Regions from separate parts of the Agrobacterium sp. 22-223-1 genome, predicted to be linked through region 2. Evidence: predicted binding sites of a transcription regulator. Region 2 holds the regulator's gene; the other holds the start of a gene.
What was found. Region 2 encodes LexA, which represses DNA repair genes until DNA is damaged. Its sites were predicted from a motif close to TGTTCNNNNTGTGTTCNG; they were not measured.
Positions count from the first base shown of each region.

Region 1: a site for LexA is predicted at 2,032-2,049, ahead of ACQZ60_RS17885 (ImuA family protein). Genes of this name have one in related genera too.

Region 1 is NZ_JBNWCN010000004.1:67,095-72,158, forward strand. It holds gene ACQZ60_RS17880 (Y-family DNA polymerase) at 1-1,315, opposite strand, end outside; gene ACQZ60_RS17885 (ImuA family protein) at 1,230-1,994, opposite strand; gene ACQZ60_RS17890 (DUF1304 domain-containing protein) at 2,228-2,581, shown strand; gene ACQZ60_RS17895 (glycerate kinase type-2 family protein) at 2,586-3,857, shown strand; gene ACQZ60_RS17900 (hypothetical protein) at 3,976-4,224, shown strand; gene ACQZ60_RS17905 (Gfo/Idh/MocA family protein) at 4,489-5,064, opposite strand, start outside.
Region 2 is NZ_JBNWCN010000001.1:1,378,721-1,383,784, reverse strand. It holds gene ACQZ60_RS06860 (TRAP transporter small permease) at 1-450, shown strand, start outside; gene ACQZ60_RS06855 (TRAP transporter large permease subunit) at 447-1,706, shown strand; gene lexA (transcriptional repressor LexA) at 1,954-2,676, shown strand; gene ACQZ60_RS06845 (glutathione S-transferase family protein) at 2,950-3,627, shown strand; gene ACQZ60_RS06840 (ComEC/Rec2 family competence protein) at 3,648-5,064, opposite strand, start outside.

The DNA of each region.
Region 1 (5,064 bases), on a different contig from region 2:
TGCCCTTCCAGAGGAAATAACGCGGCGGATGGTCCGGCAGCAGCGCCAGCGTCTCGATGGCTTCCGGCCTTGCAAAAAGCCTGACCGGACGCGGCCAGTGACCGGGCCAGCCGAGCGTATCCTCAGGCGCAAGCGCCGCAACGGGGGCAACGGAGCGCTCCGGCACATCGCTCGCCACCGCCGCATAACGATAGACCCTGTGACCGCGGTTGAGGATAACATCGACCGTATCGGCGATGTCCACGCGTCCCTCCTCCAGAAGCGAGGAACGGGCCTGCGCGGCGACAAGCGGCTCGGCATGGGTGGCGGTCAGCACCATCATCTCGATGCCGAAACCGGGATCGATGGTGTCGATACGGTCGGTCAGAAGCCGGACAAGCTGCTTGACATCGCGCACCGGTCTGGAGGTGCCGGCCCGCACCGCCTGCAGGCCGCTATCCACCCGGTGCAGCACCAGATCGACACGGCGGGCGCCGAGGCCGCGCTTTTCCAGTGCGACACAAAGCTCCGCAACCAGCTTTTGCGTGTAACGGGCAATCGTTTCCGCCGCCGCAATCGGCTCGGGAAAGGCGCGGCGCACCTCCACCAGCTCGGCCACGCGCACCGGTTCTATGGGTTCGCCGATCTCTCCGAAAGCCTGGGAAAGACGGCGCACGAGCTCGGGGCCGAAACGCAGGGTCAGCGGCGCGCGCGGGGCTTCGGCAAGCTCGCCGATGCTGCGGAAACCGAGCACCTTCAGCCCGGAAACGATACGCTCTTCCAGCCTGAGCGCAGAAAGCGGCAAGCCGCTGATCGCCACCCGCTGCCCGCCCGGCGGCACGATGCCGATCTCCTCGCGGCCAAAGCGCGCCAGCGCATGGGCAGCCCCCCAGCTATCGGCAATGGCGGCGCGGGCGGCAAAACCGGCGGCATGCAGGCGGTTGACCATGCCGCTCAGCATCAGCGCCTCATTGCCATGCAGATGGTCCGCACCCGCTGTGTCCAGCACCAGCCCGTCCGGCGGGTCGGCGGCGACAATGGGGGCATAGATGCGCAGGAAATGAAAGGCCAGCTGCTGCAGCGCGCGGGCATCACCAGCCGTATCCATATCTTCCACGATAAGGCCCGGCACCAGCGCCTGCGCCTTGCTGACCGGCGTGCTGGGCCGGATGCCGGCCGCCTTTGCCGCCTTGTCGAGCGCCAGCACCAGCCGGCGGCTGCCCTGGCGGCCGATCATGACCAGCGGCTTTTCAACCGGCGGCGCGTCCTTGCCCGAAAGACGCCGGAAACGATCCGTCGGCCATGTCGGCAGGTAGAGCGAGACGACCCTTTGCATCACAGGCTTCCACTTCAAATTCGGCACTTTCGCCGCCACGACATCGCAAAAGTTCCAGAAACCAGCGCGGTCTGCCCACCCCCGGCACCGGCAAGGGGGATGAGGGCCGGACGGAGATGCGCCAGCGGGTCACCGCCGCCGTCGGCTCTCCGAACAGCGCCGCATCGGCCGCACGCCGGAAACGGCGGATGGCAACGCCTGTAACACCGGAGGTTTCCGCCGCCAGTTGCAGCCGCCGCGAGGCGTTCATCGGCAGTTTTGCCACTTCGCCCATCACCGCGCCGAAGCCGTTGCAGCGCAAACCCTCCTCGAAACAGTCGAGCACACCTTTCTCATCACGGCATTCAACGATGATGACCCGGTTCTGCGACAGGCCCGCCTGCGTCAGCCCCGGCATGAACAGATCCCGGCGGGTGACACACCATAAAACCTTGCCGGAAAGCCGTGCTGCCACACCGGCCGCAAAAAGGGCGGCCGCCGCGCCATCGGCAGCGCCATTGCCGCCGCCGCTCACCTCATGCAGACAACCGAGCTTCAGCCCGCCTCCCGGCAGGTGGTGGTCGATGGCATCCACGCCGAAAGGCAAGGTCTCGTGCAGGCGCGGAGCGCCGTTACCGATCCTTTCCAGCCTTTCACGCAGCTCTTCCACAACGAGCAACTGATCCGCGCGCTTTTGCATGGCATGACAGGTTTCAATTCCGGATTTTCAATTCTATTGTTCCTGTTTTGTTCTTATTTCAGCAAAGAGTCAAGCAATGCAGTGCCGCTCTTCAACAGTTTGCACGGGAAGAGCGGGATTATGGCCTTGCGGCCATACGTGCCGCCGCTAAAACGGAATTGTCCGGCCGGCCGTCTGTTTTCGCATGAAGACGACCGAGGCAGGACCTCAAGGTTTTTGGAGGAAAGCCGCCCATGATCGCCAGCATTCTGATTGCCGTGGTTGCGGCCATCCACATCTACATCGTCATTCTGGAAATGCTGCTGTGGGAAAAGCCCGCTGGCCGCAAAGCCTTCGGCCTTTCTGCGGATTTTGCCCGGCAGACAAAAGTGCTGGCCGCCAATCAGGGCCTTTATAACGGGTTTCTGGCGGCGGGGCTGATCTATGGGCTGATGCAGGGCGATGAAGGGCTGAGTTTCAAGGTGTTCTTCCTCGCCTGCGTTCTGGTGGCCGGTATTTTCGGCGCCATGACAGCCAATATGAAGATCCTGTTCATTCAGGCATTGCCGGCATTGTTCGCGCTCGGCTTCCTCTGGATCGGAGTATGAACCGATGAGCGCATGGAACGACACGTCCGCAAGAGACGCTCTCAACCGCATATTCATGGCCGCCGTCGCGAGCGCCGATCCCGCAAAGGTGCTGCAACACCATCTTCCTTCCCCGCCCAAGGGCAGATGTGTGGTGGTGGGCGCTGGCAAGGCTTCGGCCGCCATGGCCGCCGCGCTTGAAGCGGCATGGCCGCATGTCGATCTCTCCGGTGTGGTGGTGACACGTTACGGCCATGCCGCCCCGACCACACGCATCGAGATCATCGAGGCCTCGCACCCCGTGCCCGACGATAAAAGCGCGGAAGCGGCAAAACGCATTCTTGCCGCCGTTGAGGGGCTGACGGCGGACGACATGGTGATCGCGCTGATTTCCGGCGGCGGTTCGGCGCTGATGGTGGCGCCTGCCGAAGGCATGACGCTTGCCGACAAGATGGCCGTCAATCGTGCCCTTTTGGCCAGCGGTGCGACGATTTCCGAAATGAACGCGGTGCGCAAACATCTCTCCCGCATCAAGGGCGGACGGCTGGCGCTGGCCGCCAAGCCGGCCAAGGTTGTTTCTCTGCTGATTTCGGATGTGCCGGGTGACGATCCGTCCGAAATCGCCTCCGGCCCGACGGTTGCAGATCCGAGCGATATTGAAACCGTGCGGGAAATCGTCTCCCGTTATGCGCTCGATCTTCCCGAAACGGTGCGCAGGGTGCTGGAAAAGGGTGAGGAAACACCGAAAGCGGGCGATATTGAAGAGGATATCCGGCTGATCGCAGCCCCCTCGCTCGCCCTGCAGGCAGCGGCGGATGAGGCCGTAAAGCTCGGGCTTACGCCGCTTATCCTCGGGGATTCGCTGGAGGGCGAGTCAAAAGATGTCGGCGCTGTCATGGCCGGTATCGCTCTTTCCGCCAGCCGCAAGGGCCTGCCGGTCAAGGGCCCGGCCGTACTGCTTTCCGGCGGCGAAACCACAGTGACGATCGGCAAGGGGCCGGCCGGCAAGGGCGGCCGCAACACGGAATTCCTGCTGAGCCTTGCGCTGACGCTCAAAGGTGCGGAAGGCATCTGGGCCATTGCCGGCGATAGCGACGGCATAGACGGCGTGGAGGATGCGGCGGGTGCGGTGGTGACACCGGACACGCTTGCCCGCATGCGCAAAGCCGGTGTCGATCCGCGTCAGTCGCTCATGAGCCACGACAGCTACACCGCTTTCAAGGCAGCAGGAGACCTTGTCGTGACGGGGCCGACGCTGACGAATGTGAATGATATCCGCGCGATCTTGATCGGATGATAGCGGAGAAGTTAGCAGCGATTACGGGCTTTCCCGCGCGTGGATCGCGGAGGGAAGACGTTTTGACTATGCCCTCGGACAGGAGTAATCTGGCAGGATATCCTTTGGAGCCTCAGCCATGCGTCCTGGAGTGCTCATACTTGGCCTGATCATGGCCCTTATTCCGACTTTGGCGGATGCCCACAATTGCAAATGCCGAAATCGCGGCGTCATGTTCCAGCTCGGCCAGACATCCTGCCTGAAGGTCGATGGCGGCTCTTATCTCGCGCGCTGCGAGATGAAGCTCAACGTTTCGTCCTGGACCAAGCTTCAGGACGGTTGCCCCATAACGGAAAGGGTGCAGACGCAGACGACACGCGTTAATTGATAACGTCGTCAGATGGGGCAGACCAAGCTCCACATCCCGGCCACCCTACAGCCGTCAACTTCTGCCGTTAACCGATAGTCCTGAGCCCAAAGAGCTGCGCGATGACGCAAGCGCGCGCCGCTTGTTTCTTCTCCCCGTCGGGGAGAAGGTCGCGGCAGCGGGATGAGGGGGCACCGGTAGAGATAAACCGAGAGCTTGCCCCCTCATCCGACCCTTCGGGCCACCTTCTCCCCGGCGGGGAGAAGAAATACGCCGCGCACAATCTTACAGCTTCACCCAGCCGCCATTCTTCTTGGCGGACTCGATGCAGGCCGTGACGAAAGCGACACCTTTAACCCCGTCATCCACGGTCGGGTAAATCACCGCCTTGTCGAGCGCCGAGCCGGTGCGGCGGGCTTCGATGGCATGCGCCGCCTCGGTGTAGATGGTGGCGAAGGCTTCGAGATAACCTTCAGGGTGGCCGGACGGAATGCGGGTGACGCGCGCTGCGGCAGCCCCTGCCCCGGCGCCGCCACGGGTGATCAACTGCTTGGGCTCGCCAAGCTTCGTGAACCAGAGATAGTTCGGGTCGGCCTGCGTCCACTCGATGCCGGCCTTGTCGCCATAAACACGAACCTTCAGCCCGTTTTCGTGGCCGACCGCAACCTGGCTGCACCAGAGCAGCCCCTTGGCCGCCTGCTTGCCGCCCTTCGGCTTGAAGCGCAGCATCACATGCGCATTGTCGTCAAGCCGGCGGCCTTCGACAAAGGTGTGCACATCCGCCGCCAGCTCATCCGCTTCCAGACCGGAAATGAAGCAGCCGAGATTATAGGCGTGGGTGCCGATATCGCCGGTGGAGCC
Region 2 (5,064 bases):
ATTCTGCTCACGGTCATTATGACCGCAAACGTCATCGTCCGCTATCTATCGACATCCGGCGGGCTGGATTTTGCGGAAGAACTGCCGACCATGCTGTTTCCATGGTTCATCGTCGCCGGCATTACCCTTGCCGCGCAGAGCGGCGCGCATATGGCGGTGGAATGGATTTATGACAAGTTCGACGAACGCGGCAAGGTGGCGGTTCTGCTGTTCGCCAATCTCGTGACGGTCGCAAGTTTCGTCATTCTCGCGCAGCAGGCGCTTGTCGTCGCCGAGATCGCCGGCGCGGAAATCAGCCCTGTGCTGCAGCTGCCCAACAGCATCGGATATTATTCCATCGCCTTCGGCGCGGCATTGGTCTCGGTCACGACCGCAACCGCGAGCCTGCGCATTCTCTCCGGCGGCTGGCATGCCCGCCCGCACGGTGCAACCGAGGAGATGCCGCTATGACCATCGTGATGATCATTGCATTTTGTATCCTCATGATGATTGCGGTTCCGGTCGGCTATGCGCTGATCATCTCTGCCGGCGTCGCCGTGCTGTGGAACGGTTATGTGCCGCTTTCGATCGTGGCGCAGCAGGTTTACGACCAGACGCAATCTTTCCCGATGCTGGCGCTGCCGTTCTTCATGCTCGCGGGAACGCTAATGCTCGGCGGCAAACTCGGAACCCAGCTTCTCGAACTCGCCTCCAAGGCCATGCAGCGCTGGCGCGGCGGCCCGCTTTCCACCACCGTCATTTCGTCGGTCGTGTTCGGCGGCGTTTCCGGCTCGGCGGTCGCCAATGCGAGCGCACTCGGCTCGGTGCTCATTCCATGGCAAAAGCGCCAGGGCTACCCCGCTCCCCTTTGTGCGGCCAACAATGCCACCTCGGCTGTCATCGACGTGCTCATTCCGCCGTCGATCCCGATGATCCTCTATTCGCTGGTCAGCGGCGTCAGCATCGCCAATCTGTTCATCGCCGGCATTCTGCCGGGCCTGCTCATGGCCGTCGGTTTCATCTTCGTCTGCTGGGCCATTGCCGTGCGGCGGGGCTATGCGGTGCGTGACGAACGCATCCGCAAGCGCGATCTGGCACTACTTGCATTCCGCAGCCTGCCGGCGATCCTTCTGCCGATCCTGATCATCCTCGGCCTGCGCTTCGGCTTTGCAACGCCGACCGAAGTGGCCGTTCTTTCCGTCGTTTATTCGCTCGTGCTCAGCATCTTCTTCTATCGCGATCTGACATGGAAGCGTTTCTGCGACAATTTCGTCGAGGCCGGCTCCGCAACCGGCGTCGTCATGCTCGTCATCATGGGCAGCGCGGCGGTGGGCTGGGTGCTTACCTTCGATCAGGCGCCCCAGCATTTCGCCACCTGGGTCGCGGAGAATATCTCCAACCCGATCCTGATTATTCTCATGATGAATATCCTGATGCTGATCATCGGCATGCCGCTCGATCTGCCGCCGTCGATCCTGCTGCTCGGACCGATCTTCGTGCCGCTTGCGGATATGATCGGGCTCGACCGGGTGCAGCTCGGCATGATGATGGTGATCAATCTCGGTATCGGGCTCTATACGCCACCGATCGGCACCACGCTCTTCATCTCGTCCTCCATAGCCAGAGCGCCGCTCGGCGCAACGACGAGGGAATTGTGGCCGTTCTTCACCATGGCGATGCTGCTCCTTATCGCGGTCAGCTTCATTCCTGCGCTCACGATCTACTGACGTTCGGCGCGTAGCAAATCGGCAGCCAGAAACCACCGGCCGGGTCTCCCCGGTCGGTGGTTTCTGGTATTCAAGATGCGGCATACATCGTTAAATCTGCTTTGTTCATGGTTTCGACGATCAAATCACGATCTGCGATGCACCCTTCACGAAATTTTAGGGGATTGCGGAACACATATGGAACATATAGTGTTCGTTCTGTATTTGTTTCGCGACTTCAACGACGATTCTCAAGGGTGTTTTCCTCATGCTCACGCGCAAACAGCAGGAATTGCTTCTCTTCATTCATGAAAGAATGAAAGAGTCCGGCGTGCCGCCCTCCTTCGATGAAATGAAGGACGCACTCGATCTTGCCTCCAAATCCGGCATCCACAGGCTGATCACCGCACTCGAAGAGCGCGGCTTCATTCGCCGGCTACCTAACAGGGCGCGGGCGCTGGAAGTGATCAAATTGCCTGAGGCCTATGCTCCGGGTGCAAGGCCGCAGCGCGGTTTCTCGCCGAGCGTCATCGAAGGCAGCCTCGGCAAGCCGAAGACGCCGGAACCGGCCCCTGCCCCCAAGGCGCCGGCCAATGATCTCGGTGGCGCGGTCACCGTGCCGGTCATGGGCCGCATCGCCGCCGGTGTGCCGATTTCCGCCATCCAGAACAACACCCATGATGTGGCCGTGCCGGTCGACATGCTCGGTTCGGGCGAACATTACGCTCTTGAGGTCAAGGGCGACTCGATGATCGAGGCCGGCATTTTTGATGGCGATACCGTCATCATTCGCAACGGCAATACGGCCAATCCGGGCGATATCGTCGTAGCACTGGTGGATGATGAAGAAGCGACCCTGAAGCGTTTCCGCCGCAAGGGAGCCTCCATCGCTCTGGAAGCGGCCAATCCCGCCTATGAGACCCGCATTTTCGGACCGGACCGGGTGAAAATCCAGGGCAAGCTGGTTGGACTGATCCGCCGTTACCATTAATTGGCAACCCGCCTTTTTTCGCTAGGGGCGTCATCGAGAAGATGGCGCTCACTTTGAGGCATCTTGGCTTGTTCCCTGGAACAATGCGGCCCTGCGGAAGTAAAGAGAGGGGGTGTTTCGCCTCATCTCCGGGCGGTGACTTGGATATGCCTCCTTCTCCCTGCCCTCACCTTCCCATTCATCAACGCGGCTTATGGGAGCCATGGATTATTTGCAATATTCCAAGGCCCCTCCGCCGGTATAGAAATGCGCGTCATATCGGGGAAACACGTCATGTACGATCTTTATATCGCCAACAAGAACTATTCCTCATGGTCGCTGCGGCCCTGGGTATTGATGCGCACGCTCGGCATCGCCTTCGATGAAAAACTCGTTCCCTTCGGCGAAGGCGTTTCCTTCTCCACCTTCTCGCCGACCGGCAAGGTGCCCTGCCTTGTCGATGAGGGCGTGACGGTTTGGGAATCGCTGTCGATCGCCGAATATCTGGCGGAAAGACATCAGGGCGTCTGGGCGAGCGACAAGCAGGCAAGGGCCTGGTCACGGTCGGCGGCGAGCGAAATGCATGCGGGCTTTTCCTCGCTGCGCAATCTCTACCCCATGTCGGTCGGCATTCGCGTAAGACCGAAGGGTGGCGATGCCGGGCTTGCGGCCGATATAAAGCGCATCGATACGCTGTGGAGCGAAGGCCTCGCGAAATTCGGCGGGCCTTTTCTTGCCGGCCAGAAATTTACGGCGGTCGATGCCTTCTTCTGCCCGGTGGCATTTCGTTTCCAGACTTATGGCGCGGAACTTTCGCCCGCGGCGAAAGCCTATTGCGACCGGCTGCTCACCCTTCCCGCCATGCGCGAATGGTACGAGGCCGGGCTTAAGGAAGTCTGGCGCGACGCGGCGCATGAAGAGGAAATTAGCGGGATCGGCGAATTGACCGCGGATCTGCGCATCAAGGCCTGACGGTCCATGCTGGCGGCGCTCTATTGCGATGCCGCCAGCAACCGCATGACGGCATCGGGCACGTCGCGATCGAAACGGCCGCTTTTCCAGTCGTAATAGCGATGTTCGCTCCAAGGCCTGTCCATTCCGGCGATTGCGGCGCGCAGCCTGCCGACCACCCCTGTCTGCTCGCTGCGGGCGAAGTCCATTTCCAGCGAACCGATCCGCCGCAGGATATCGCGGTTCAGCAGAAGTGCGCCCGAACGGCATTGGGAAAAGGACGTTCTGCGGGAGACGATAACGATATCGGCAATATCGCAAGCCTTTCCAGCAAAGCGGCCATCTTCCAGAACGATGATCCATTCGCCGCTTCCCGCGCGCGCAACGCACCATATGCCTTTGCTGCAGGTGAAAACACCGGGCTCGGCGTCTCTCAGGGCCGCTGTCATCTGCCGTGCAACTGCACTCATCTCTTGCGGATCAAGCTTCGCCTTCGAGGTCAAAGCCACGGTTTTTGCCGTGGCCTCGGTCTTTAGAAAGACCGGCGGCACAGGCTGTTCCGGCAAAAGCAGCGCCCTTTGCCACTGACCATAAACGAAACCCTGCGGCTGAGCCTTCGTTGTGTAGGCTTTGCCGTCCTCCAGTAATGCCACCAGCTCGCCATCCTCGTGAACAAGCAAATCGGGCGGATCGCGATAGGCCGTGGCGGACGACAGGCCGAAGGCGAGGAACAGAATCGGCATCCCCAGAAGCGCAAGCCGGCTGCGCAGCAATGTCAGCAGCAGAAAACCAGCCGAGGCGAGCCCCAGAAACCACCCGTGAGGCCGACCCGTCGCAGCGCTTCCGCCCCAGGACGCCACTTCCTGCGCAACCTCGATGACGAGGGCCATGCCGTATCCCATGACTTTCAGAAATGGCGCATCCAGCCCGAAAGGCATCAGCAGCATGGCGACGAGGCCGAAAGGCATGACAATCAGCGACATCAGCGGCATGGCGGCCAGATTGGCGAAAAGTCCATAGGTGGTGACACGCTGAAAATGCTCGACCGAATAGATCGCCGTCGAAAGACCGCCGATCAGCGACGTCGTGATGACACCGCCGATAATGGCGCCCGCCGTTTGCGCCACCGTCATCCATGCCGGTTTGCGCCCGATAAACAGACGCTCGCGATCGATACGCCAGCGGCTCCAGGCGGCGTAGGAGGCGACGAGCGCGATGGTCGCGGCAAAAGACATCTGAAAGCTCGGGCCCATGATTTCCGAGGGCGAAAAAGCGAGAATGACCAAAGCGGAAAGCGCGACATTCCTGAGGCTGAGCGAGGGTTGATCGAACAACACCGCGATCAGCATCACCGACATCATCAGCCAGGCGCGTTCGGCGGAAACGGCGAAACCTGAAATCAGATAATAGGCGAGTGTCATCAAGAGTGCGGCGAAAGCCGAAATCTTCTTCACGGGC